One region of the Paenibacillus sp. FSL R7-0312 genome, then DNA from elsewhere that is predicted to be linked to it. Evidence: a T-box and tRNA genes for the amino acid it is inferred to sense, from the RefSeq annotation. Region 1 holds a T-box; the other holds one or more tRNA genes.

What was found. A T-box is a leader RNA that pairs with one kind of tRNA and senses whether it is charged. The one in region 1 lies ahead of MKX70_RS26170 (tryptophan--tRNA ligase), so its partner is inferred to be a tRNA-Trp.
Region 2: it encodes a tRNA-Trp, which carries the amino acid that the T-box ahead of MKX70_RS26170 (tryptophan--tRNA ligase) is inferred to sense. The anticodon was not compared.

The regions. Positions count from the first base shown of each region.
Region 1 covers NZ_JBBORE010000001.1:5,908,116-5,920,232, reverse strand. Annotated here, with positions in the region: gene MKX70_RS26190 (ABC transporter permease) at 1-718, shown strand, start outside; gene MKX70_RS26185 (ABC transporter ATP-binding protein) at 728-1,486, shown strand; gene MKX70_RS26180 (ABC transporter ATP-binding protein) at 1,559-2,272, shown strand; gene MKX70_RS26175 (hypothetical protein) at 2,265-3,863, shown strand; gene MKX70_RS26170 (tryptophan--tRNA ligase) at 4,188-5,189, opposite strand; T-box leader at 5,233-5,491, opposite strand; gene MKX70_RS26165 (serine hydrolase domain-containing protein) at 5,574-6,071, shown strand; gene MKX70_RS26160 (MerR family transcriptional regulator) at 6,307-7,182, shown strand; gene MKX70_RS26155 (GNAT family N-acetyltransferase) at 7,205-7,801, shown strand; gene MKX70_RS26150 (GNAT family N-acetyltransferase) at 7,820-8,293, shown strand; gene MKX70_RS26145 (ring-cleaving dioxygenase) at 8,617-9,555, shown strand; gene MKX70_RS26140 (flavin reductase family protein) at 9,586-10,179, shown strand; gene helD (RNA polymerase recycling motor HelD) at 10,479-12,117, shown strand, end outside.
Region 2 covers NZ_JBBORE010000001.1:2,331,232-2,343,348, forward strand. Annotated here, with positions in the region: gene MKX70_RS10225 (glycosyl hydrolase family 18 protein) at 1-771, shown strand, start outside; gene MKX70_RS10230 (DUF2614 family zinc ribbon-containing protein) at 878-1,243, opposite strand; gene MKX70_RS10235 (nucleotidyltransferase-like protein) at 1,375-2,250, shown strand; rRNA gene MKX70_RS10240 (16S ribosomal RNA) at 2,683-4,240, shown strand; rRNA gene MKX70_RS10245 (23S ribosomal RNA) at 4,629-7,557, shown strand; tRNA gene MKX70_RS10250 (tRNA-Asn) at 7,621-7,696, shown strand; tRNA gene MKX70_RS10255 (tRNA-Ser) at 7,700-7,789, shown strand; tRNA gene MKX70_RS10260 (tRNA-Glu) at 7,820-7,894, shown strand; tRNA gene MKX70_RS10265 (tRNA-Val) at 8,011-8,086, shown strand; tRNA gene MKX70_RS10270 (tRNA-Met) at 8,121-8,197, shown strand; tRNA gene MKX70_RS10275 (tRNA-Asp) at 8,202-8,279, shown strand; tRNA gene MKX70_RS10280 (tRNA-Phe) at 8,299-8,374, shown strand; tRNA gene MKX70_RS10285 (tRNA-Thr) at 8,395-8,470, shown strand; tRNA gene MKX70_RS10290 (tRNA-Tyr) at 8,476-8,561, shown strand; tRNA gene MKX70_RS10295 (tRNA-Trp) at 8,567-8,640, shown strand; tRNA gene MKX70_RS10300 (tRNA-His) at 8,667-8,742, shown strand; tRNA gene MKX70_RS10305 (tRNA-His) at 8,792-8,867, shown strand; tRNA gene MKX70_RS10310 (tRNA-Gln) at 8,886-8,960, shown strand; tRNA gene MKX70_RS10315 (tRNA-Gly) at 8,967-9,041, shown strand; tRNA gene MKX70_RS10320 (tRNA-Cys) at 9,048-9,121, shown strand; tRNA gene MKX70_RS10325 (tRNA-Leu) at 9,158-9,236, shown strand; partial or broken gene MKX70_RS10330 (MFS transporter) at 9,391-9,681, opposite strand; gene MKX70_RS33405 (hypothetical protein) at 9,602-9,829, opposite strand; gene MKX70_RS10335 (TetR/AcrR family transcriptional regulator) at 9,998-10,576, opposite strand; gene MKX70_RS10340 (carotenoid biosynthesis protein) at 10,733-11,692, shown strand; gene MKX70_RS10345 (aldo/keto reductase) at 11,765-12,117, opposite strand, start outside.

The DNA of each region.
Region 1 (12,117 bases):
TGCCCTCTCGGCTGTGAATGCTGATGAGCTGGGCAAAAAGGCTGGGGATCCCATTACACTGTTGGTTGACGGGGAACCCAGGGAGCTTACAGTATGCGGAATTTATTCGGATGTTACCAATGGCGGAAAAACGGCCAAAGCCGTATTCACCACGAATTCAGCGGAAGCCATGTGGTCCGTTATTTATGCGGAGCTTGCAGATCCATCGCTAACCGGCAGTAAGGTAACCGAATATGCGGACCGCTTCAATTATGCGAAGGTGTCGGGGATTGATGAATATGTTACACAGACCTTCGGCTCTACCATCAGCTCAGTCGGTAAGGCCTCCCGGTTAGCCATTATCGTGATGCTGTTCATCAATGTACTGATTACGCTGTTGTTTATGCGGATGCTTGTGGCCAAGGACCGGCATGCCATTGCCGTCATGAAGTCACTCGGGTTTACGAATTCGGATCTGACTGTACAATATTTCTCACGTTCGGTATTCGTGCTGCTTATCGGGATGGTTCTCGGCACATTGCTGGCAAACACGCTCGGGCAGGTACTTGCGGGTGTACTGATTTCCTCGTTTGGAGCTTCATCGTTCAAGTTCGTGATCAATCCGCTATCGGCGTATGTATTATGTCCGCTGATGATGGCAGGCTCAGTGCTGATCGCCACGATTATCGGTACAGCAGGAACAGGACGAATTCAAATATCCGGGAATATTAAGGAGTAGGTCATGGAGATGAAGAAGATGATTACCGGTATAAATATAACCAAACATTACGGCACCGGTGATGACAAGCGTAATGTTCTGGACGGAGTGTCTATCGAAATTAAAGAAGGGGAGTTCGTGTCAGTTATGGGACCTTCGGGCTCTGGTAAGTCGACGCTGATGTTTGCGCTGAGCGGAATGGAGCGGATGGACGGCGGACGGGTTACTTTTGACGGCAGGGATCTGGGGACACTTGCGGAGAATGAGCTTGCTGACCTGCGCAGAACGGGAATGGGCTTTGTGTTTCAGCAGCCGACACTAATGAAGAACTTGAACATCCTGGATAATATTATCCTTCCATCCATGCGTGACAACAGACGAAACGCCGCAGGGATTACAGAGCAAGCAAGACAGCTTATGCAGAAGGTGGGAATCGCGGAGCTGGCGAAGCGGGATATTACGCAGGCCTCGGGAGGGCAGCTTCAGTGTGCAGGGATATGCCGCGCATTGATGAGCAGCCCGAGAATTATTTTTGGTGACGAGCCGACCGGTGCGCTTAACCTGAAAGCTGCCCAGGAGATCATGGACCTGCTGTCCGAGATCAATGCGGAGGGTACGGCGGTCATGCTGGTCACTCATGATGCAACGATTGCAGCGAAGACGGAGCGGATTATGTTCATGTGTGACGGCAGAATTGTGAGCGAAATGCGGCTGCCAAAATACAGCGGCAAGGATATTGAGGAGCGGGTGAACAAGCTCACGGCGAAAATGCGGGAGATTGGTATTTAGTGAAAATGAACGATTAGCGCAGGCTATACGTATTATAGTTATTTGCTAACACCAATGAAGAGGTGAGAGAACATGCTGACGATCAAACATTTTACGAAGAGCTATAAGGGCGGGAAGAAGGCGGTAAATGATTTAAGCTTAGTGGTCGAGCGGGGCGATATCTATGGCTTCATCGGTCACAACGGGGCGGGCAAAACAACGACTATCCGCGCTATGGTCGGTGTACTCGATTTTGAAGAAGGGGAAATAGAAATCGATGGAATCTCCATTAAGAAAGATCCGTTAGCCTGCAAGACGAAACTTGCCTATATTCCGGATAACCCCGATCTGTACGATCATCTTACCGGCATTCAGTACTTGAATTTCATCGGCGATCTCTTTCGTGTATCCAAGGCCAACCGTGAGCGGCTCATCCAGAAATACAGTGATGCCTTTCAGCTTACGGCCAATCTGGGTGATATGATCTCCTCGTATTCTCACGGGATGAAGCAGAAGCTTGCAATTATCTCTGCGCTTATTCATGAGCCAAAGCTCTTAGTGCTCGATGAACCTTTTGTAGGCCTTGATCCCAAAGCTGCGCATACGCTGAAGACCATCATGGCTGAGCTGTGCAGCAGCGGCGGGGCGATCTTCTTCTCGACACATGTGCTGGATACGGCCGAGAAGATTTGCAATAAGATCGCGATCATTAAGGGAGGCCAGCTGATTGCCCATGGTAGCACTGAAGAGGTGAAGGGCAAGAATAGCCTTGAGGAAGTATTCATGGAGCTGATCGACAATGATTAATATCTGGAGGTTAACGAAGCTGCAGCTGATGTCCTCCTTCGGCCTTAATAAAGCACTGCATACCAAAGATCCTGCAGAGAGACGCAAGGCGCTGCTGCTCAGCCTAACAATTATCGCTGGTGTACTTATGATAGGAGCGATGTCTTTCAGCTACAGCTTCATGATGGCTAAGGCTTTTGAAGAGCTTGGACGGATGGATTTGCTGCTGGCCATTATGATGGCTGTTACTTCGATGGTCGGGTTCTTCACAACGGTCTATAAGGCCAGTGGTGTATTATTCAGCTATAAGGACTATGATATGGTGATGTCGCTGCCGGTGAAGACGAGTCATGTTGTTGCGAGCCGTGTGCTTCAGCTATATGTGATGAATCTGTTTTTCACCCTGCTGGTTATGCTGCCGGCCGGTACGGTATATGCGATGCAAGTGAATCCGGGTGTGATTTTTTATCTGTTTTTTCTAATGACGCTTCTATTCATCACCTTACTGCCGATTATAGCGGCAACGATTATTGGCTCATTGATCAGCTGGATATCTTCAAGGTTTAGAGCAAGCAAGCTGATTAGTATACTCTTCACTTTTGCCTTCATTATTGTACTCATGCTGGGTTCATTTAATCTTAACGGAGACGAGCAGGAGCTTGCGGATTTAGGGGCTGGGCTGGGTGATGCGATCTTTAAGCTGTATCCTCTGGCTTCCGTGTATGTGGATGCTGTCTGCTCGTACCAGGTACCTTCATTGATCTTCTTTATTGCTCTGTCTGTACTTGCATTTGTACTCTTCTCCACAGTGCTGGCAACACGGTACAAAGCTATCCATACGGGACTAATGACCAGCCACGCAGGCAGCAAATATACTATGAAGCCGTTGCAGGCAAATTCTGCATTCAAGGCGTTGTATCTCAAGGAGCTGCGCCGCTACTTCAGTTCTACTAATTATGTGCTGAACACAGGCATTGGTATGGTTCTGTTACTGGTAATGTCGGTTTCCTTATTGTTCGTCAGTTCAGAGAAGCTCGGAGCCTTGCTTGAAATTCCGCAATTATCACAGTATTTGAGCACGCTGAGTCCGCTTGTGGTTTCCTTATTTGTGAGTATTAGCTGCACCACGGCAAGTTCGATTTCGCTTGAAGGGAATCATCTGTGGATTTTACAAAGCTCGCCCGTCTCTAAACCTACCATTATCCTCAGTAAAGTTGCCGTGAATCTCACCCTTACGTTGCCAGTCATTGCCGTAAGCTGGGTACTGCTTATCTATACACTGGGGACTGGATGGGCCGAAAGTATATTAATGCTTGTGATCCCAGTGATCTACGCTTGTTACTCTGCCATGCTGGGCGTTATTGTGAACCTGAAGCTGCCTAAGCTGGAATGGACAAATGAGGTTGCGGTAATCAAGCAGAGTGCAGCAGTGCTGGTGTCGATGATTCTCGGATTCATCAGTCTGGCCGCTCCAGCGGCTCTATTCATGCTTCTTAGTAATGTGAATGGAAATCTCCTTATGCTGATATACGCAGTTATAATGGCAGGGGGCTGCGCCGGAATGTACAGGTATATACGGGTTAGCGGGGAGCGGTTGTTTCAGAGGCTGTAGCACACAAAAGAAACCACTCTTAAAATAGGATTAAACCTTTCAAAGAAGTGGTTTCTTTGTGTTGTCTATGAACAAAGCTCATCATAGCCCCTCATGTTAATCTATTAAGGTTTAGTAACGCAGGCCATAAAAAACAGTAGCATCGCATGCGCATCCGGGGAACGGGCTGGAGGATGGCATCCATATCCGTTACTGACATTCTGGAAATTATACGTTGAGTTACGTACGGTCACCGATATTCCTCCCACCAGTCTATTTTATATCATGTATGGACTTGATAATTTTACCATATCACCCGCTTAGGCTAAACTCCGCTCCATGGATCTATTTATATCGTCCGATCCTGGATTTGACCTGGGCAAGCAGAGGTGCAGCTAGGGCTCTTGCCTTCCGGGCACCTTCACTCAGGATCGCGTCGATCTGCTCTGGCGCTGCCATTAACTCATTGTATTTGTTCCGGGGTTCCTCCAGTGCAGCATTAACCACCTGAAACAGCTCCTGCTTAGCCTCACCCCAACTGATGCCGCTTAGATATTGGTTCCTGAAATCCTGTACTTGAGCGGGAGCCGCAAACTCTTTGTACAGCAAGAAAATATTAGACGTATCCGGGTCTTTCGGTTCCTCGGGAGGTGTAGAGTCTGTTTTGATTTTGCTGATCAGCTTCTTCAGGTTCTCTGGTGTTTCGAACAGCGGAATCGTATTATTATAGCTTTTGCTCATCTTCCGCCCGTCCAGCCCTGGAATCACGGATGTGTTCTCATCGACCCTATAATCAGGCAGCTTGAAGGTATCCCCATAAATCCGGTTGAAGCCTTCGGCAATATCCCTGGCGATCTCCACATGCTGAATCTGGTCTTTACCGACAGGGACCTTGTCTGATTGAAACAGCAGAATGTCCGCTGCCATCAGAACCGGATAAGTGAACAGGCCCATATTGACTCCGGTATCCGCATCCACGCCTGATTGAATATTTTGTTCATGAATGGCTTTGTACGCATGGGCACGGTTCATTAGACCTTTGGACGTCAGGCAAGATAGAATCCAGTGAAGCTCGAAGATCTCCGGCACATCAGATTGTCGATAAAAGATTACCCGCTCCGGGTCCAGTCCCAGTGCCAGCCATGTAGCTGCGATACCATAAGACAGATTACGAAACTCGTCTCTGTCCTGTATGAAAGTTAATCCATGATAGTCAGCGATAAAATAAAGCGCAGTACAATCACTGGCCCCGGCGAGTTGCAGTGCAGGCTTGATCGCTCCGATGTAATTCCCCAGATGGACTTTGCCCGTAGGCTTAATTCCGGTTAATACAATTTCCTTACTCATGTTATCCCTCCGTTTATGTATCAAAAAGGGGTCCTCTCATCCTGAAAAGGACGAGAGAACCCCGTGGTACCACCTTAATTAGCCCGGATTGTGATCCGGACCCGCTTAAACGTATCGCGACATCGCTATATGCCCTGAATACGCGTCTCTTGTAACGATGAGACCTTCGCCAAAGCCTACTTCCTGAAGGTTCGGTTTGGATGCTCAGAAGCCCACTTCGGCATAATCCCTACACTGATTCGCACCGGCCATCAGCTCTCTGGAGTATTCGTTATGCGTACTCTCTTCGTCATTGCAAAGTTGTATAATATTGTATTACTGTATTTTTACAACATCTAAGGGTGAATGTCAATTGATAGTTAAAACAGATTAGGGAGTGAGTCCGTGCGGACATTACGTGAAAAGCTTGAGGATTATACGAATGAGTACCTGAAGCTGTGGGATTTTTACGGGGTTATTCAAGTTACCCGGAAGGGCGAAGTACTCTTTGAGAAGGCCTGCGGCTATGCGAGTATTGAGTTTGGAATTAAAAATGATATGCATTCATGCTTCTCACTTGCTTCCATGTCTAAACAGTTTACGGCTTTTGCAGTTATGCTTCTATGTGACAGGCAGGTGCTGGATATCGATCAATCCGCACAGCTATACCTACCTGCAGATCTGAAAATTGATGAGTCTATTACCGTACATCATTTATTGTCACACACATCCGGTTTATATAATTTTTATAATTTTGAGAATGATTTTTTCGGCGGATATAACAGAATGAATTACTCACAGACGGAGTACTTCCAGCAGTATATCAACAAGAAGCCCACAAAGCCGGCGGGTACAGAATATGATTATAATAACTCCAATTTCTGGAAGACAAAATCCAGATAGAAATCATAAACGGAAAATTATATTTCACGAGATTCTCCGGCAATTTTCATATTGAGCTCTATCCAGTAGGTGAGGGAGTATTTGTCCAAAGATATTATGACCAGACCCATCCCTACAGGATCGCAGAGAATGAGATGGGTGAGATGACTTTTTTCGGGCACACCAGGATTACTTCTTGATATTGACGCAGCGTCAAGTGATACGATAGCTATGAGATCTCAGAGAGGAGAGCGAAATGAACAGATCTGTTGCTATACAAGAAATGTCGGAGCAGCTGGGGCTGACGAGCCGTACGCTGCGCCACTGGGAAGCGGAAGGGTTATTCCAAAGCGATAGAGATGTTTCCTCCGGTTGGCGTGTGTACGACGAACATGCACTGGCATGTATTCGGATAACAGCGATGCTGCGGAAGATGGACATTCCGATCAAAGAAATAAAGACTGTCCTTATAGCGAAATCAATAGCCGGACTTAGTAAAGTCATAGAGAAGAAAGTGAACTCTCTTAAGAAGCAAAGAGAACAGGTAGGGCTTGTTGAGAAGCAGTTGACCCGGGTCCTGGAATACCTGGAGAGGCAGAATGAAGGAAATCTGGTCCTGGATGATATCCTTATGGAGACGGAGGCTGTATTTATGAGCAGTTTAACGGAACAGCATGTATTCAAAATCATTGACTTAGCACCCATGAGAGTCGCTTTTCATATTGTCGTGGACGTATCCCCCGAGGACAAAGTGATGGGGCCGCTGATGGATTGGCTGAGGTCAGCGAATCTGCTCGGCACGGCGCGTTTCTTCGGCGGGAACATGAAGCCTATGCCCGGCAGTGCCGGCAAACCTTATGGCTATGGAATGTGTGCGACCATTCCTGAGGGCGTTGTTGTGCCGGAGCCCTTTAAGGAAATGACGCTGCCCGGAGGATTATTTGCTATGCTGGAAAGCAGCGACGACATTGGCGGATCATGGAAGACACTGATGAATCAGTTATCACAAAGTAAGAAATACCGCTCTGACCGCGGACGGCTCTGCCTGGAAGAGCATATCCGTAATGATCATCCGGAAGGCAGCGGTAATCTGTATTATTTGAACCTGCTGGAGCCGGTGTTATTGAAATAAGTGTAAACGGCGGACTTCCTTAGTGAAGTTCCGCCTGTTTGCATTCAAGAATCTACATGCAATATATCATGGTGGAATGATGTATTTCATTGTAATGTTTGGAAGTGTATTTGAAGAGGAAATGGGGAGGGACATGGGAATAGAATTTAGGAAAATAAGTGAGTTCGGGCGGGGAACACTCTTTGAATTATTGAAAGATGCCTATGCCTTTAATTGCCGGTATGAGCAAAGCTGCCTTGCTGAATGGCGGGAATTTGACAACTTTTTCTTTGATAATCTGCAAATTGCCGAAAAATACGGATTCATCACAACGCTAAACGGTGAAGCCATCGGATTTGTTACCTGGGACCCGAGGAACCTGCCAGAGGTTGCGGAAATAGGCCACAACTGCATTGCTTCAGCACACAAAGGTAAAGGTTACAGTAAGATGCAGCTTCAAGAAGCAGTGAATAGAATCCTCCAAAAAGAAGTCCGTAAAATTATTGTAACAACGAATGATGATCTAATCCCTGCCCGGCGGATGTATGAGCGTATCGGATTCACCCTGGCGCGTAGAAGACCGAATAATCATATTGCCGGATTGGATGGCGAACACTTGGATTATGTATATTTTGTATAAAATCTGGAGGTACATAGGATGGAAGTGACATTAAGTAAAGCGGTAGTGGAAGATGCGGCGGCGATTCATGAAATGCAAACCCGGGCGTTCCTGCCCCTACTCGAGAAATATCAGGATCATGATACGAACCCGGCCAATGAAACCCTAGAAAGAGTAATGGAGCGGTTCAATCAAGCATGTGTAGATTATTACATCATCCGGAATGCCGGTGTTGCGACTGGTAGTATTAGAGTCGTGAAGAAAGGGGATAATCATTACTGGATCGGCACAACATTCATCTTGCCGGAATATCAGGGTCAAGGACTTGCCCAGCAAGTTTTCACCCAGATTGAGCGCATCTATGCTGACGCTAAGTCTTGGGGGCTGGCTACCATCGTGCAAGATGAAAGAAACTGCTACTTGTATGAGAAGCTGGGTTACAGAAGAACAGGTGAGACCAAAGAGATCAATGACAAGCTGACGTTGTGCTTTTATGAAAAAAAGCTTGTTTAAGGTTCACGTTAACGTTAAGAGATGAAGCTATAAAATGTTGTATTTATTGCAACTTTGATTCATAAGTAACTAAGTTTTCAAGGGATTGTTGTATGAAAATTTTCGATTAGGGACGTTTTAAGGAGGAGAATGTTGCATTTTGTGCAGGATTGTAAATCGTAAGAGATATAGACAAACGCTTGACAAGCGGATTAATAAAAAGTAAAGTGAGAATATAAATTATCTTAACTTAAAGATAATATTCAACCTAATATCTTAAAGTAAAGATATTATAAGCTGTACTAGTTGCTACTTAAAATTTATCAAAACAGGAGTGAATTCAAATGAATAAACAAACTATGGGCATTCATCATATCACCGCAATTGTCGGCCATCCGCAGGAAAATATGGATTTCTATGCAGGCGTATTGGGACTCCGGCTGGTTAAGCAAACCGTCAATTTCGACGATCCCGGAACGTATCACTTTTACTTCGGCAACAATGTTGGCAAGCCGGGGACCATTATCACCTTCTTCCCTTGGGCAGATGCGTATCAGGGTAAAATCGGCGGGGGTCAGGTCGGCGTTACTTCATATGTGATTCCGGTAGGGGCGATGGCTTTCTGGAGAGAAAGACTGACGAAGTTTAAGGTTGCTTTTACCGAAATGGAGCGGTTTGGCGAGCAGTACCTGGAATTCGATGATCCGCATGGTCTTCATCTCGAACTGGTGGAACGGGAGGCAGGAGAACGTAACGAATGGACCTTCGGCGGGGTAACACCAGAGGTTGCGATCAAGGGCTTCGGTGGTGCTACACTGCTGTCCACGCATCCGGAACAAACGGCGGAGCTGCTGGAGAAGGTGATGGGACTTACATTCGTAGGACAAGAAGGCGATGTCGCCCGTTACCATTCTACTGCGGACATCGGAAATGTAGTTGAACTCAAGGTAACTGCGGTGCAGCGCGGCGAAATGGGTGTCGGCACCGTGCATCATATTGCCTGGAGAGCGAAGGATGATCAGGATCAGCTTGAATGGCAGGATGTTGTGCATGATAATGGATATGGAGTAACGCCAGTTCAGGACCGGAATTACTTCAATGCCATCTATTTCAGAGAGCATGGGGAGATCCTGTTTGAGATTGCTACTGATCCTCCAGGCTTCGCCCATGATGAATCGCCGGAAACAATGGGTAGCCACCTGATGCTGCCGGAACAATATGAGCCGCATAGAGAACAGCTCGAACAGGTATTGCTGCCGTTCACAGTAAGAACACTTGACTAATTCAGCTTCAAATGAAGAGGGGGCACAATCATGATTTCAATTGATCCACTGCAGAATACCGAGCGAGATAATTATAAGCTTCTCACCGGGAGCATTATCCCGCGGCCGATTGCTTTTGTCACGACGATGTCGGGAGAGGGGAGCTTGAATGGTGCGCCGTTCAGCTATTTCAATATTGTTTCCTCCAATCCGCCGATGATCTCCATCTCGATTCAGCATGCTGCGGGCCAGTCCAAGGATACGGCACGGAATATTAAGCAGACGAAGGAGTTTGTCGTTCATATTGTGGATCAGCAGAATGTCAGGCAGGTAAATATCACCGCAGCGCCCCTGCCTCTGGACCAGAGTGAAGTAGCTTTAGCGGGACTGACGCCGGTAGATAGCCTGCAGATTGCTGTTCCGGGGGTTAAGGAAGCGAAGGTGCGGATGGAATGTACACTTGAGCATTGCCTGGAGCTGCCTAATAATGACCTGATTATCGGCAGGATTGTACAGTTTCATATCGATGAGGATATCTACGAACAGGGAAGAATTGATCCGGTGAAATTAGGGGCGGTAAGCCGCCTGGCAGGGAATAATTATGCGGGGATTGGTGAGGTTTTTAGCATAGAGCGCCCGGTTTAAGGCTGTGCTGGTAAACAGGCAGCCGTAGGAAGTCTGTTATACTCCGTTTCTTATATCTGAACAACAAAACCCTGGCGCAAGCGCCAGGGTTAATTATGTATCGGGAAGTATTGCATACAAAGAAGTAATATGTTAATGTTAAAGAACTGTTGATTTTTTCAAAAAAAGAACGGAGGTTATGCATCTTACTTATATTTTAATTATAGCAAATGGACATCCGGTTTGTCAACCTGCCAGTTTGGGATTATTTCAGCGGGGAGGATAAGGAATATCATTCAAGAAAAGGGAGTGGTCGGGTGATGGAGAAGATAAGCAGCTGGGAGCAGGAACAGGAGTGGCTGGAGCAGGTAAAAGAAAAGCTGAAATTGGGGATCGCAAACCTGGAGCCGGAGGTTGGCCGGCTAAAGGAGCAGGCAACAGATATCCGCAAAAGATTCTGGGAAGAGGTAACGGTGAATACCAGCACCCAGGAAGACTTCGAAGAGAGCTTCTTCACCATAACTCAGCAGGATGCCGTCTTATCCGAGCGGGAACGCAGCCACGCGCGGAAGCTGCAGCAGTGGAAGAATATGAAGCGGCTGCTGCCGTCCCCTTATTTCGGGCGGATTGATTTTCATGAGGATGGGCAGAGTGCTGAAGAACAGGTCTATATCGGGGTCTCCTCCTTCGTCGATATTGACGGACTGAGCTTTGTGGTCTATGACTGGCGCACTCCAATTGCGAGCCTGTACTATGACTATCCGCCGGGAAAAGCAGCCTTCGACACACCGGGAGGACGGATCAGCGGAACCATGAGTCTGAAGCGGCAGTACCAGATCCGTAACGGCGAGCTTCAGCATCTGTTCGATGCGAATGTAACGATCGGCGACGAATTGCTACAGCAGGTGCTCGGCAAGGGTGCGGATGCCCAAATGAAAAGTATCGTGGCAACCATCCAGGCGGAGCAGAATGCGATCATCCGCAACGATAACAGCCAGATGCTCATTGTGCAGGGAGCGGCCGGCAGCGGCAAAACATCAGCAGCGCTGCAGCGTGTAGCTTACCTGCTGTATAAACACCGCGAGCGGCTCTCGGCGGATCAGATCGTGCTGTTCTCCCCTAACCCGATGTTCAACAGCTATGTGTCTACTGTTCTCCCCGAACTGGGTGAAGAGAATATGCAGCAGACGACCTTTCAGGAATATCTGGAAACTTGGCTAAGTCCGGAATTCCGGCTTGAAGATCCGTTTGATCAGATTGAATATGTATTGACCGGGGAACAGGACAGGGGTTATGGCTCCCGTCTTCAGGCCATTGAGTATAAGGCATCGGAAGCCTTCCTAAGGGCACTTCAGGGCTATTCGCTGTGGCTGAAGCAAGAGGGCATGCGGTTTAACGACATCTGTTTCGGGGACCGCGTGCTGATCTCAGGAGAGCAGATCAAGACCAGGCTGTATAGCTATGATCCTTCGATTCGTCTGCCGAACCGCGTCACCCTGGTGCAGAAATGGCTGCTGGAAGAGCTGTCCAGACTGCAAAAGGAGGAGCAGGGAGCGTCCTGGGTACAGGAGGAGATGAATTACCTCGATAATGAGCAATACGCTAAGGTATACGGCATGCTGCACAGAGAGAAGGGGGTGTTTGGCTTTGCTGAGAAATACCTCCGGCTTCAGGAAATGCTGGTGCACAAACGTGAGCTGGATGAGAGTGATTTTGATTACGCCGAACGGGAGGAAGAGCTGCTGGGCCAGATGATCGTGAAGGAGCAGTTCAGACCTCTGAGACGGGGAATCAAGCGGTTCACATTTATCGACATGAGCGGATTATACTGCCAGCTCTTCACTGATGAACAGGCCTACAGGGAAATGACAGGTGAAGCGGAGATGCCGGAGCTTTGGCCGGAGATCTGTGCGCAGACTAAGGATAAGCTGAGCGGGCAGGAACTCTTTTATGAAGATG
Region 2 (12,117 bases), 3.6 Mb from region 1:
GTATGGGGACTGCTCAGCAACAGCTTTGAGGCAGACCTGACTACGGAGGCACTATCCACGTATGACAGACGGATGAATACAATTGTGCAAATGCTGAAGTATGCGGATCTGTACAACCTGGACGGTATTAATATCGACTTTGAGAATGTATACACCAAGGACGGACCTAATGTAACCCAGTTCATGCGGGAACTGAAGCCCATGGCACAGAGCCGGAATCTGATTGTCTCTATTGATGTAACACCGAAATCAAACAGTGAAATGTGGTCCTTGTTCCTGGATCGCCGGGCGCTTGGAGCCGTGTCGGATTTCCTGATCGTGATGGCTTACGATGAGCATTGGGCGGCCAGTCCGGTTGCCGGTTCTGTAGCTTCCCTGCCGTGGGTGAGGAATTCTATAAGCCGGATTATTGAAGAGGATGAAGTGCCTGCCGAGAAGCTGATTCTGGGGGTGCCATTGTACACTCGTATCTGGACCGAGAAGACCGAGAAAGGTGAAAACAAAGTAAGTTCCAAGGCCGTCAGTATGAATGCGGTTCAGGAGATACTTGCCGAGAAGAAGCTGACACCGGTTCTTGATAAGGAAGCAGGACAGAATTATGTGGAATACAAAGAAGAGGGTGCTCTGCGCAAAATATGGATTGAGGATAAAGTTTCGCTGGCAGCCAGAGTCGATCTGGCGCAGTCCTTCGGCCTTGGCGGGGTAGCCTCATGGAATCGGAGCTTTGCCAATCCGGAAGCGTGGGAAGCACTCAAAGCGATTGTTGAATAATGCTTAGGGGGATTAAATATAAAACGGGTGTCGTCCAGTAGAGGACGACACCCGTTTTTGTTTGTATCCGGCAGGAGATTATTTCTGTAAAGACATATGAATTCGATTATTGCTTCAATTGCTGGACTTCAAGTTCTTCAGCGGTAATTGTGGCTTGTGCAGGGTCCATCGTGAGGATGGTGTGACAGAACATACAGCGGTCCGTTTTGCCAAGCATTTTGGTCAGCTTATGGCATTCGGGACATTCCACCTGGACAGCACTGGTTGAGAGCATGCCCGCCCAGAAGTAGATGGCCAGACTGGCCATCATGGAGATTAGACCAATGACGAGACCGATAGCAGCGACAACCTTGCCTGCAGACCCCCAGAATACAATGCCTGCGGTTCCCATAATCATAAGGCCCATACCCAGCATCGTAAGAAGCAGTCCCCATGTACGAAAAGCGTTGATTTTGGCCGATTTAAATTTCATGAGTATTATCTCCTAACTGAAATATAGTTCGGTTATCCAGGAGGAACTGACATGAATATGTAGAATATCATTTATGTAAAGAGAATTATAACTGACTGGATGCAAAATCGCCAAATTTGATGGAGGGAAGTATGGAACTGTCCAATTTGACCCTATTAAGTGGGGAGACATTTGATGAGAATGTTCTTGGAGCCGTTGCTTTGCGGCAAAGAGGCAATGATACATTTCAGAGCGCGCTGCTGCATGACTTTGATATGATGGTGCTCATGCTGCATGAGGAACAGGAGACAGAGCGAATTATAACCCACACCATTGCCGGGGACCGGCGGACGCAATCCGTGCATGTGGGTCTATCTGCTTTGGAACGCGCTGTGATGGCAGGGGACAATAATGAACTCCTTACCAGTTTAATGTCCGGTGAGGTGATCTGGGACCCTAAGGGAATATTGGCGGAGATGCGGAAGGAACTCATTCAGTTCCAAGGTCCGCTGAAAGAGCGGGTATTGTTTATGGAATTCTCCCGGTTCCTACATATGTATGTGAAGTCGAAACGTTACCTTGAAGCAGGCTGTACTATGGATGCTTATAACTGCGTGCTGATCGCTCTGTATCATTGGGCACGTATTGAAGTGAGCGAGGCCGGATATTTTCCGGAGCCCGCAGTGTGGGGACAGGTCAAAAATTTGAATTCTCCGGTTCATAAGTTATATGAAGAACTGACAGTAAGTACAGAAACGCTGGAGCAGAGAGTCGAACTGATTTTGCTGGCCTGCGAGTTTGCGTTAATGTCAAAAATGGCGGATTGTTGCGCCATGCTGCTCCATATCCTGAGCAGCCGCAAGGAGGCTTGGAGTATCAAGGAACTTCTGCAGCATTCAGGACTGAGCCAGCTCCAGGCAGAGCTACCGCTTGTTCTGCGCAAGCTTGTATCGCGTTCATTAATTAGAGAAATTACTTCTTGGGCTGTAGAGGCCGGGGACGGACATGCAATTCGGTATACCCTTTAGTTAGGTGGCTGTCCACGGACATGAATAGACCTATAATAGAAAAAGTAAGCAGGAGGATGGAGAGAGGTAGTGTACTCTCTTTTTTTATTTGTTCCTTGCTGCATGAGCGCAGATAATGAGGGGAATATTTAGGGTTGACTAGGACGCAACTTATGTGATAAATTATAACTCGTCCCTCTGACATAACGATGCGCTGCAAAGCAGTCGTAAATCAGCCAAAAAAAGAAATCAAAAAAAAGGTTGACTAAAACGAGGGCGCTGTGATATATTATAAAGGTCGCTGCTGAAACAAATAACGGCGACAAAAGATGAGACATTGATCTTTGAAAACTGAACAACGAGTGAGTGGGAGATCGCTTCGGCGAGATCCAAAAAAGAGAATGAAAATTCTCGTCAGATGTTTCAAAATGAGCAATCGCTCTTTCTAAAACCAATTTGGAGAGTTTGATCCTGGCTCAGGACGAACGCTGGCGGCATGCCTAATACATGCAAGTCGAGCGGAGTTCATTTGAAAGCTTGCTTTCAAATGAATTTAGCGGCGGACGGGTGAGTAACACGTAGGCAACCTGCCCTCAAGACTGGGATAACTACCGGAAACGGTAGCTAATACCGGATAATTTCTTTCCTCTCCTGAAGAGAGAATGAAAGGCGGAGCAATCTGCCACTTGGGGATGGGCCTGCGGCGCATTAGCTAGTTGGTGGGGTAACGGCTCACCAAGGCGACGATGCGTAGCCGACCTGAGAGGGTGAACGGCCACACTGGGACTGAGACACGGCCCAGACTCCTACGGGAGGCAGCAGTAGGGAATCTTCCGCAATGGGCGAAAGCCTGACGGAGCAATGCCGCGTGAGTGATGAAGGTTTTCGGATCGTAAAGCTCTGTTGCCAGGGAAGAACGTCCGGTAGAGTAACTGCTACCGGAGTGACGGTACCTGAGAAGAAAGCCCCGGCTAACTACGTGCCAGCAGCCGCGGTAATACGTAGGGGGCAAGCGTTGTCCGGAATTATTGGGCGTAAAGCGCGCGCAGGCGGTCATTTAAGTCTGGTGTTTAAACCTTGGGCTCAACCTGGGGTCGCACTGGAAACTGGGTGACTTGAGTACAGAAGAGGAAAGTGGAATTCCACGTGTAGCGGTGAAATGCGTAGATATGTGGAGGAACACCAGTGGCGAAGGCGACTTTCTGGGCTGTAACTGACGCTGAGGCGCGAAAGCGTGGGGAGCAAACAGGATTAGATACCCTGGTAGTCCACGCCGTAAACGATGAGTGCTAGGTGTTAGGGGTTTCGATACCCTTGGTGCCGAAGTTAACACAGTAAGCACTCCGCCTGGGGAGTACGGTCGCAAGACTGAAACTCAAAGGAATTGACGGGGACCCGCACAAGCAGTGGAGTATGTGGTTTAATTCGAAGCAACGCGAAGAACCTTACCAGGTCTTGACATCCCGATGAAAGCATTAGAGATAGTGCCCCTCTTCGGAGCATCGGAGACAGGTGGTGCATGGTTGTCGTCAGCTCGTGTCGTGAGATGTTGGGTTAAGTCCCGCAACGAGCGCAACCCTTGACTTTAGTTGCCAGCAGGTAAGGCTGGGCACTCTAGAGTGACTGCCGGTGACAAACCGGAGGAAGGTGGGGATGACGTCAAATCATCATGCCCCTTATGACCTGGGCTACACACGTACTACAATGGCCGGTACAACGGGAAGCGAAACCGCGAGGTGGAGCCAATCCCAGCAAAGCCGGTCTCAGTTCGGATTGCAGGCTGCAACTCGCCTGCATGAAGTCGGAATTGCTAGTAATCGCGGATCAGCATGCCGCGGTGAATACGTTCCCGGGTCTTGTACACACCGCCCGTCACACCACGAGAGTTTACAACACCCGAAGTCGGTGGGGTAACCCGCAAGGGAGCCAGCCGCCGAAGGTGGGGTAGATGATTGGGGTGAAGTCGTAACAAGGTAGCCGTATCGGAAGGTGCGGCTGGATCACCTCCTTTCTATGGAGAATCGTTTCCTGCAACGGAAACATTCAAATCGGAAGCTAAAGCTTCCACAATGAACCTTAGGGTTCAAACACTCACTCGTTGGTCAGTTTTGAGAGTTTAAGCTCTCATCTTTAAACTGTCTGAATTTTCGAACATCACAGTCGTGATTGTCCCGAAATTTCAGCACCTTGATCCTTGAAAACTGGATACCGAAACGAATTTGCGTTTTAGAACATCTTTTAGCTGAAACTTGTGTAAGCAAGTTGAAATAGTTATTAGTCATGCTGAGCGATGGTTTTGGATTATGAGCGACTTTTGGCTTTAAACAGACTAGCGGACGGATTCATCCGGAAGCGCTGTTTAAAACAAGATGAGCGAATGAGCCAATACCGGAGCGATTGGTTAAGCTAATAAGAGCACACGGAGGATGCCTAGGCGCCAGGAGCCGACGAAGGACGTGGCGAACAACGAAACTGCCTCGGGGAGCTGTAAGCAAGCTTTGATCCGGGGGTGTCCGAATGGGGAAACCCAGCTGTGGTAATTCGCAGTTACTCGTATCTGAATACATAGGATACGCAGAGGCAGACCAGGGGAACTGAAACATCTAAGTACCCTGAGGAAGAGAAAACAATAGTGATTCCGTCAGTAGCGGCGAGCGAACGCGGAACAGCCTAAACCAAGGGGCTTGCCCCTTGGGGTTGTGGGACGTCTCACATGGAGTTACAAAGGAATATGGTAGGTGAAGAGGTCTGGAAAGGCCCGCGATAGAGGTAAAAGCCCTGTAGCCTAAACTGTGTTCTCTCCGAGACGGATCCCGAGTAGTGCGGGGCACGTGAAACCCCGTATGAATCCAGCAGGACCATCTGCTAAGGCTAAATACTACCTGGCGACCGATAGTGAAACAGTACCGTGAGGGAAAGGTGAAAAGCACCCCGGAAGGGGAGTGAAATAGAACCTGAAACCGTGTGCTTACAAAAAGTCAGAGCCCTATTACTGGGTGATGGCGTGCCTTTTGTAGAATGAACCGGCGAGTTACGTTTAACATGCAAGGTTAAGTCGAGAAGACGGAGCCGCAGCGAAAGCGAGTCTGAATAGGGCGAATGAGTATGTGGACGTAGACCCGAAACCGTGTGATCTACCCCTGTCCAGGGTGAAGGTGCGGTAACACGCACTGGAGGCCCGAACCCACGCATGTTGAAAAATGCGGGGATGAGGTGGGGGTAGCGGAGAAATTCCAATCGAACTCGGAGATAGCTGGTTCTCCCCGAAATAGCTTTAGGGCTAGCCTCGGTGAATGGAGTGGTGGAGGTAGAGCACTGATTGGGTGCGGGGCCCGCAAGGGTTACCAAGCTCAGTCAAACTCCGAATGCCATTAACTTCTTGCCGGGAGTCAGACAGTGAGTGCTAAGATCCATTGTCAAAAGGGAAACAGCCCAGACCATCAGCTAAGGTCCCCAAGTGTGTGTTAAGTGGGAAAGGATGTGGAGTTGCACAGACAACCAGGATGTTGGCTTAGAAGCAGCCACCATTGAAAGAGTGCGTAATAGCTCACTGGTCGAGTGACTCTGCGCCGAAAATGTAACGGGGCTAAACACACCACCGAAGCTATGGCTAGATACTTTGTATCTGGGGTAGGGGAGCGTTGTATGTGGGTTGAAGGTGTACCGTAAGGAGCGCTGGACAGCATACAAGTGAGAATGCCGGTATGAGTAACGAAAAGATCAGTGAGAATCTGATCCGCCGAAAGCCCAAGGTTTCCTGAGGAAGGCTCGTCCGCTCAGGGTAAGTCGGGACCTAAGGCGAGGCCGAAAGGCGTAGTCGAAGGACAACAGTTTGAAATTACTGTACCACCGTAATCCGCTATGAGCGATGGGGTGACGCAGGAGGGTAGTGACGCGGACTGATGGATGTGTCCGTCTAAGCAGTGAGGCTGATGTGTAGGCAAATCCGCACATCAATAAGGCTGGGCTGTGATGGGGAGCGAAAATTGTAGTAGCGAAGGTCATGATCTCACACTGCCAAGAAAAGCCTCTAGCCAGGAGAAGGTGCCCGTACCGCAAACCGACACAGGTAGGCGAGAAGAGAATTCTAAGGCGCGCGGAAGAACTCTCGTTAAGGAACTCGGCAAAATGACCTCGTAACTTCGGGAGAAGAGGTGCCTCGGTAGGGTGAATAGCCCGAGGGGGCCGCAGTGAAAAGGCCCAAGCGACTGTTTAGCAAAAACACAGGTCTGTGCGAAGCCGCAAGGCGAAGTATACGGGCTGACGCCTGCCCGGTGCTGGAAGGTTAAGGGGAGTGGTTAGGGGCAACCCGAAGCTGTGAACCGAAGCCCCAGTAAACGGCGGCCGTAACTATAACGGTCCTAAGGTAGCGAAATTCCTTGTCAGGTAAATTCTGACCCGCACGAATGGCGTAACGACTTGGGCGCTGTCTCAACGAGAGATCCGGTGAAATTTTAATACCTGTGAAGATGCAGGTTACCCGCGACAAGACGGAAAGACCCCATGGAGCTTTACTGCAGCTTGATATTGAATTTGGGTACGATCTGTACAGGATAGGTGGGAGCCGTTGAGGCAGGAGCGCAAGCTTCTGCGGAGGCGCCGTTGGGATACCACCCTGATCGTATCTAGGTTCTAACCTAGTACCCTAAGCGGGTACGGGGACCGTGTCAGGCGGGCAGTTTGACTGGGGCGGTCGCCTCCTAAAGAGTAACGGAGGCGTTCAAAGGTTCCCTCAGAATGGTTGGAAATCATTCGCAGAGTGCAAAGGCATAAGGGAGCTTGACTGCGAGACCTACAAGTCGAGCAGGGACGAAAGTCGGACTTAGTGATCCGGTGGTACCGCATGGAAGGGCCATCGCTCAACGGATAAAAGCTACCCTGGGGATAACAGGCTTATCTCCCCCAAGAGTCCACATCGACGGGGAGGTTTGGCACCTCGATGTCGGCTCATCGCATCCTGGGGCTGAAGTAGGTCCCAAGGGTTGGGCTGTTCGCCCATTAAAGCGGTACGCGAGCTGGGTTCAGAACGTCGTGAGACAGTTCGGTCCCTATCTGTCGTGGGCGCAGGAAATTTGAGAGGAGCTGTCCTTAGTACGAGAGGACCGGGATGGACGTACCGCTGGTGCATCAGTTGTTCCGCCAGGAGCATGGCTGAGTAGCTACGTACGGACGGGATAAGCGCTGAAAGCATCTAAGCGTGAAGCCCCCCTCAAGATGAGATTTCCCAACTAGTAAGACCCCTTGAAGACGACGAGGTAGATAGGTTGGAGGTGGAAGTGCAGCAATGCACGGAGCTGACCAATACTAATCGGTCGAGGGCTTATCCAAATTTCTTAGAGCGCAGATTCGTTTCGGATTCAGTTTTCAGGCGATCAAGCTTGATATGTATATTCCCTGATAGCTCAGTTGGTAGAGCACTCGACTGTTAATCGAGTTGTCACAGGTTCGAGTCCTGTTCGGGGAGCCATTTGGAGAGGTGTCCGAGTTTGGCCGAAGGAGCACGATTGGAAATCGTGTAGGCGCCACAAGCGTCTCGAGGGTTCGAATCCCTCTCTCTCCGTAGCTTTACTTTACAAGTAGTTAACAGCATGGCTCGTTGGTCAAGGGGTTAAGACACCTCCCTTTCACGGAGGTAACATGGGTTCGAATCCCATACGAGTCACCAATTTCTTCTTCGATTAATGGGATGAGAATTCCCTGGGTTCGTTGAAGCATAGGCATCGTAAGGAATACATCGCAATCTCGTAACGGAGTGGAGAGTATCTCATACGAGTCATATATGGAGGCTTAGCTCAGCTGGGAGAGCATCTGCCTTACAAGCAGAGGGTCGGGGGTTCGAACCCCTCAGCCTCCACCATCTATCTTTTAATAGAATAGATCTTTAACATTGACGCGGGGTGGAGCAGCCCGGTAGCTCGTCGGGCTCATAACCCGAAGGCCGCAGGTTCAAATCCTGCCCCCGCAACCAATTTGGAACCGTGGTGTAGTTGGCCTAACATGCCTGCCTGTCACGCAGGAGATCGCGGGTTCGAATCCCGTCGGTTCCGCCATCTTTATGAAAAAATGTTCGGCTCGGTAGCTCAGTCGGTAGAGCAAAGGACTGAAAATCCTTGTGTCGGGGGTTCGATTCCCTCCCGCGCCACCATATTTCTTACAACTTAATACGCCGGTGTAGCTCAATTGGTAGAGCAACTGACTTGTAATCAGTAGGTTGGGGGTTCAAGTCCTCTCGCCGGCACCATCCTCGGAGGCTTAGCGAAGTGGCCAAACGCATCAGACTGTAAATCTGCTCACGTACGTGTTCGGTGGTTCGAATCCATCAGCCTCCACCATTTTTAGGGGCATAGTTTAAAGGTAGAACAACGGTCTCCAAAACCGTTGGTGTGGGTTCAATTCCTGCTGCCCCTGCCAAGTAATATCCTATAAAATTTAATATGGCGATCGTGGCGAAGTGGTTAACGCACCGGATTGTGGTTCCGGCATTCGTGGGTTCGAGACCCATCGGTCGCCCCATTTCTTTTATAAGAGTTATAAGGCATTGCAATTAAATAAGCTTCATATGGCGACTGTGGCGAAGGGGTTAACGCACCGGATTGTGGTTCCGGCATTCGTGGGTTCGAGACCCATCAGTCGCCCCATTTTATTAAATCAAATGTTGGGGATTAGCCAAGCGGTAAGGCAACGGACTTTGACTCCGTCATTCATAGGTTCGATTCCTATATCCCCAGCCATTATATGCGGACGTGGCTCAGCGGTAGAGCATCGCCTTGCCAAGGCGAGGGTCGCGGGTTCGATTCCCGTCGTCCGCTCCATTTTTTGGTGCCATAGCCAAGTGGTAAGGCAAAGCTCTGCAAAAGCTTTATCCCCAGTTCAAATCTGGGTGGCACCTCCATTTTATTTTAGAATCAATTGTAAATAATATGTATATGCCGGCGTGGCGGAATGGCAGACGCGCTCGACTCAAAATCGAGTGGGAAACCGTGGAGGTTCGAGTCCTCTCGCCGGTATCTGCTAAAAGAGTTCATCAGAGATATTCTCTGGTGGGCTCTTTTTTCTTTTTATTTGAGCTGTATTCTCTTACTCCAGTTATGCGTAGAACTATCAAGATCCAGGCAATCTTTATCAGAACCAACAAATTGATTTCTAGCCGCACCTAGACCAACGATACCTCATGCCTGCCCCCACAGCTAAGGGAACACTAATACCGGAAGCTACCGCCCCGCATAGATTCAGGGAAACAGAATATCCCACTGTCCATAGTACCCATTTGCTGCGGAAACTCCCGTTTGATCAGGCTCGGAAGTAATACATTACATAGGGGAATAGCAAACCTCAGAATTGCAGTTCCAACATACAAGGTCACTCCGCCCGATTACGACTGAACAGCAATGGTCCCACCGATGTGAGGGGAGCACGCAAATTCGCTGCGATAAAAATAATTCCTACGATCATGAACCAGAGTGTCGCTTGCTTGCGAATACCGGTTCTGGAGACGGACAGCTTCCTCAGCTTTATGACCATCCTGATTGGCAATGGCTTGATAAATCAGGTCATAGGAGTCGAGATAAAAGCCGCATCTTTGCTTCGTTTCCAAAACCATGTTCTGACCTCCAGGCTCTCGAACTTATCGGTATGCTGAATCACTTTTCTTATTACTGACCCCAAAATACTGGAGGAGCAGACATAAGTCCCATCCCCTTGCCTGGTCTTCAGCAGAAGAGCAGAGAAGCGGCCCTCAAAAATGAGCGTCCGCTTCATTTTAAATAATTTATAATTCTTCGGAATAAAATGCTTTGGATACTGCCTCTGTGGCTTTATCAATAAAAGCTGCAACTTTACTGGGGCTTTCCTTCAAACCACTACTCACCCACTTTTTTATAATGGCTATACTGCCATGAGCGGCAAACGTATACCAAGACTCAAATAATTGTGGATCAAAATATTTTAATTCCTGCTTCCATCGCTCAATGGTTAAATCGTGACTGATATAAAGGATTCTTTCTAATAATTCTTTATCGCCATGCTCTGAGAACAGAACCTCACAAATCGTTTTATTCGCTTTTATATATTTACATAATTCATAAGATAGCTTTTCAGGAGTTTTAACGTCAGAAGAATTAATCCCAAGTTGCTTAATTTCTTCGTAAAGATCATTCTCGATCGTTGAAAGAAGCTCAAACTGATTAGCATAGTGTGAATAAAAGGTGTTGCGATTAATGTTTGCTTCGCTGCAAATGTCGGTCACTGTAACTTTATTGATAGACCGTTCTGTCAAAAGCTTCAACAAGCTTTCTTTTATAACCATTTTTGTATATCTCACTCTGTGATCTGCTTTTTTGTCTGCCATAATATCCTCCCCATATAAAATAAAAAATGAACAAAACTAATGTGATTTGTATGATAACTAACATAATTCAAACGAACAGCCTGTTGTTTTACTAACATGGTGATATTATAATTTATTTGAACGTTCGATTCAAATTAAATTAAATGGAGGTAAAATATGGGAGATATAACTGTAGTCCCTGTATGGATTATTCAAGATATTATGGTATTAATTGCTGCTGTTCTAATGGTTTTCTATATCCTTGATAAGGAAGAACATCCTAAAACGGTTCTAATGCAATTTATAGGTTTTGTGTTTTTTTACGCAGCTGTTTTTGAAATTACTGCGTCATCTCTTGGGGAAGGTTTCTACGCCTATGGGCGGAGTATTTTAATGTTATTTAATATACCTATTACTGTCCCTATAATTGAGTTTCTGATCATTTATTCAACTTTGCGTGTTCTAAAGTCTGTAAATATACCGTCCTGGACTAAACCCTTTATTACGGGATTAAGCGCTATGGTGTTTGACTTTTCATTGGATCCGGTGGCCGTTAAACAGATATTTCAGACCATGGAAGGAAGCATTGCAAGATGGACGTATTATCCGCTGGCCGGTGAACCTCAAATCTATGGGGAACCTGTGATGAATTTTACAGGATGGATTTATATAGCGGGATATTGGACAGTCTTTATTCTAATTGGTGAATGGTGGCATAAAAAGAAAGGCTACAGTAAATCCGTTGGTTACATTTATCCGTTTCTGGCGGCAATTGCGTCATTGGCTTGTATGTTCTCACCTTTATCTAACTTCTTTAATTATATGGGGCCATTCTTCGAAAGAACCTCTAATATGCAATGGGTGAATTTGATTGCACTTTCTGTAATTACAATCGGAGTTTTAGCATTAGCTTTCCTAAAGTTCTGGGACCGGAAGGTTAATTATTCAATCACTCCCAAAAAAGATTTTCCGATCATGTTTACGTTCTTGGGGTTCCCCCTGGTTAATACTATATTTTGCCTTATAGGAGGCTACACGGAAGTACTGTGGTTGGTCGTTCTAGCTCAGATAGTATTAATGTTTGCCTGGATTGGAATTTATATGATGGGTAAAAAGGCAAGCCCAATTGCGAGGTAGTTAAAGAAAACACCGCCTGGCTCTAGACCTCTTTCGTCTAAAGCTGGCGGTGTTTTCTTTTTGCCTTCTTGGTTAAGGAAGCACATTCCCTGCCGCGCGGTAGATCTCATACCATTCCTGGCGGCTGAGGGTTATATCGGAAGCTTTGGCGATATCCAGCAGACGCTTAGTGTTGGTGGTACCGACAATCGGCTGCATCTTAGCCGGATGTCTCAGTAGCCAGGCGATTGCGATGGCGGTATCTGCTACACCTTTTTCCGCAGCCAGACGGTTAATGACTTCATTCACCTCCGGGAACTTCTCATTGCCGAGGAATACGCCTTCAAAGAAACCGTATTGGAACGGGGACCAAGGCTGGATGGTCATGTCATGCAGACGGCTGTATTCCAGGATGCCTCCGTCATGGACTACAGAACCGGCGTTGG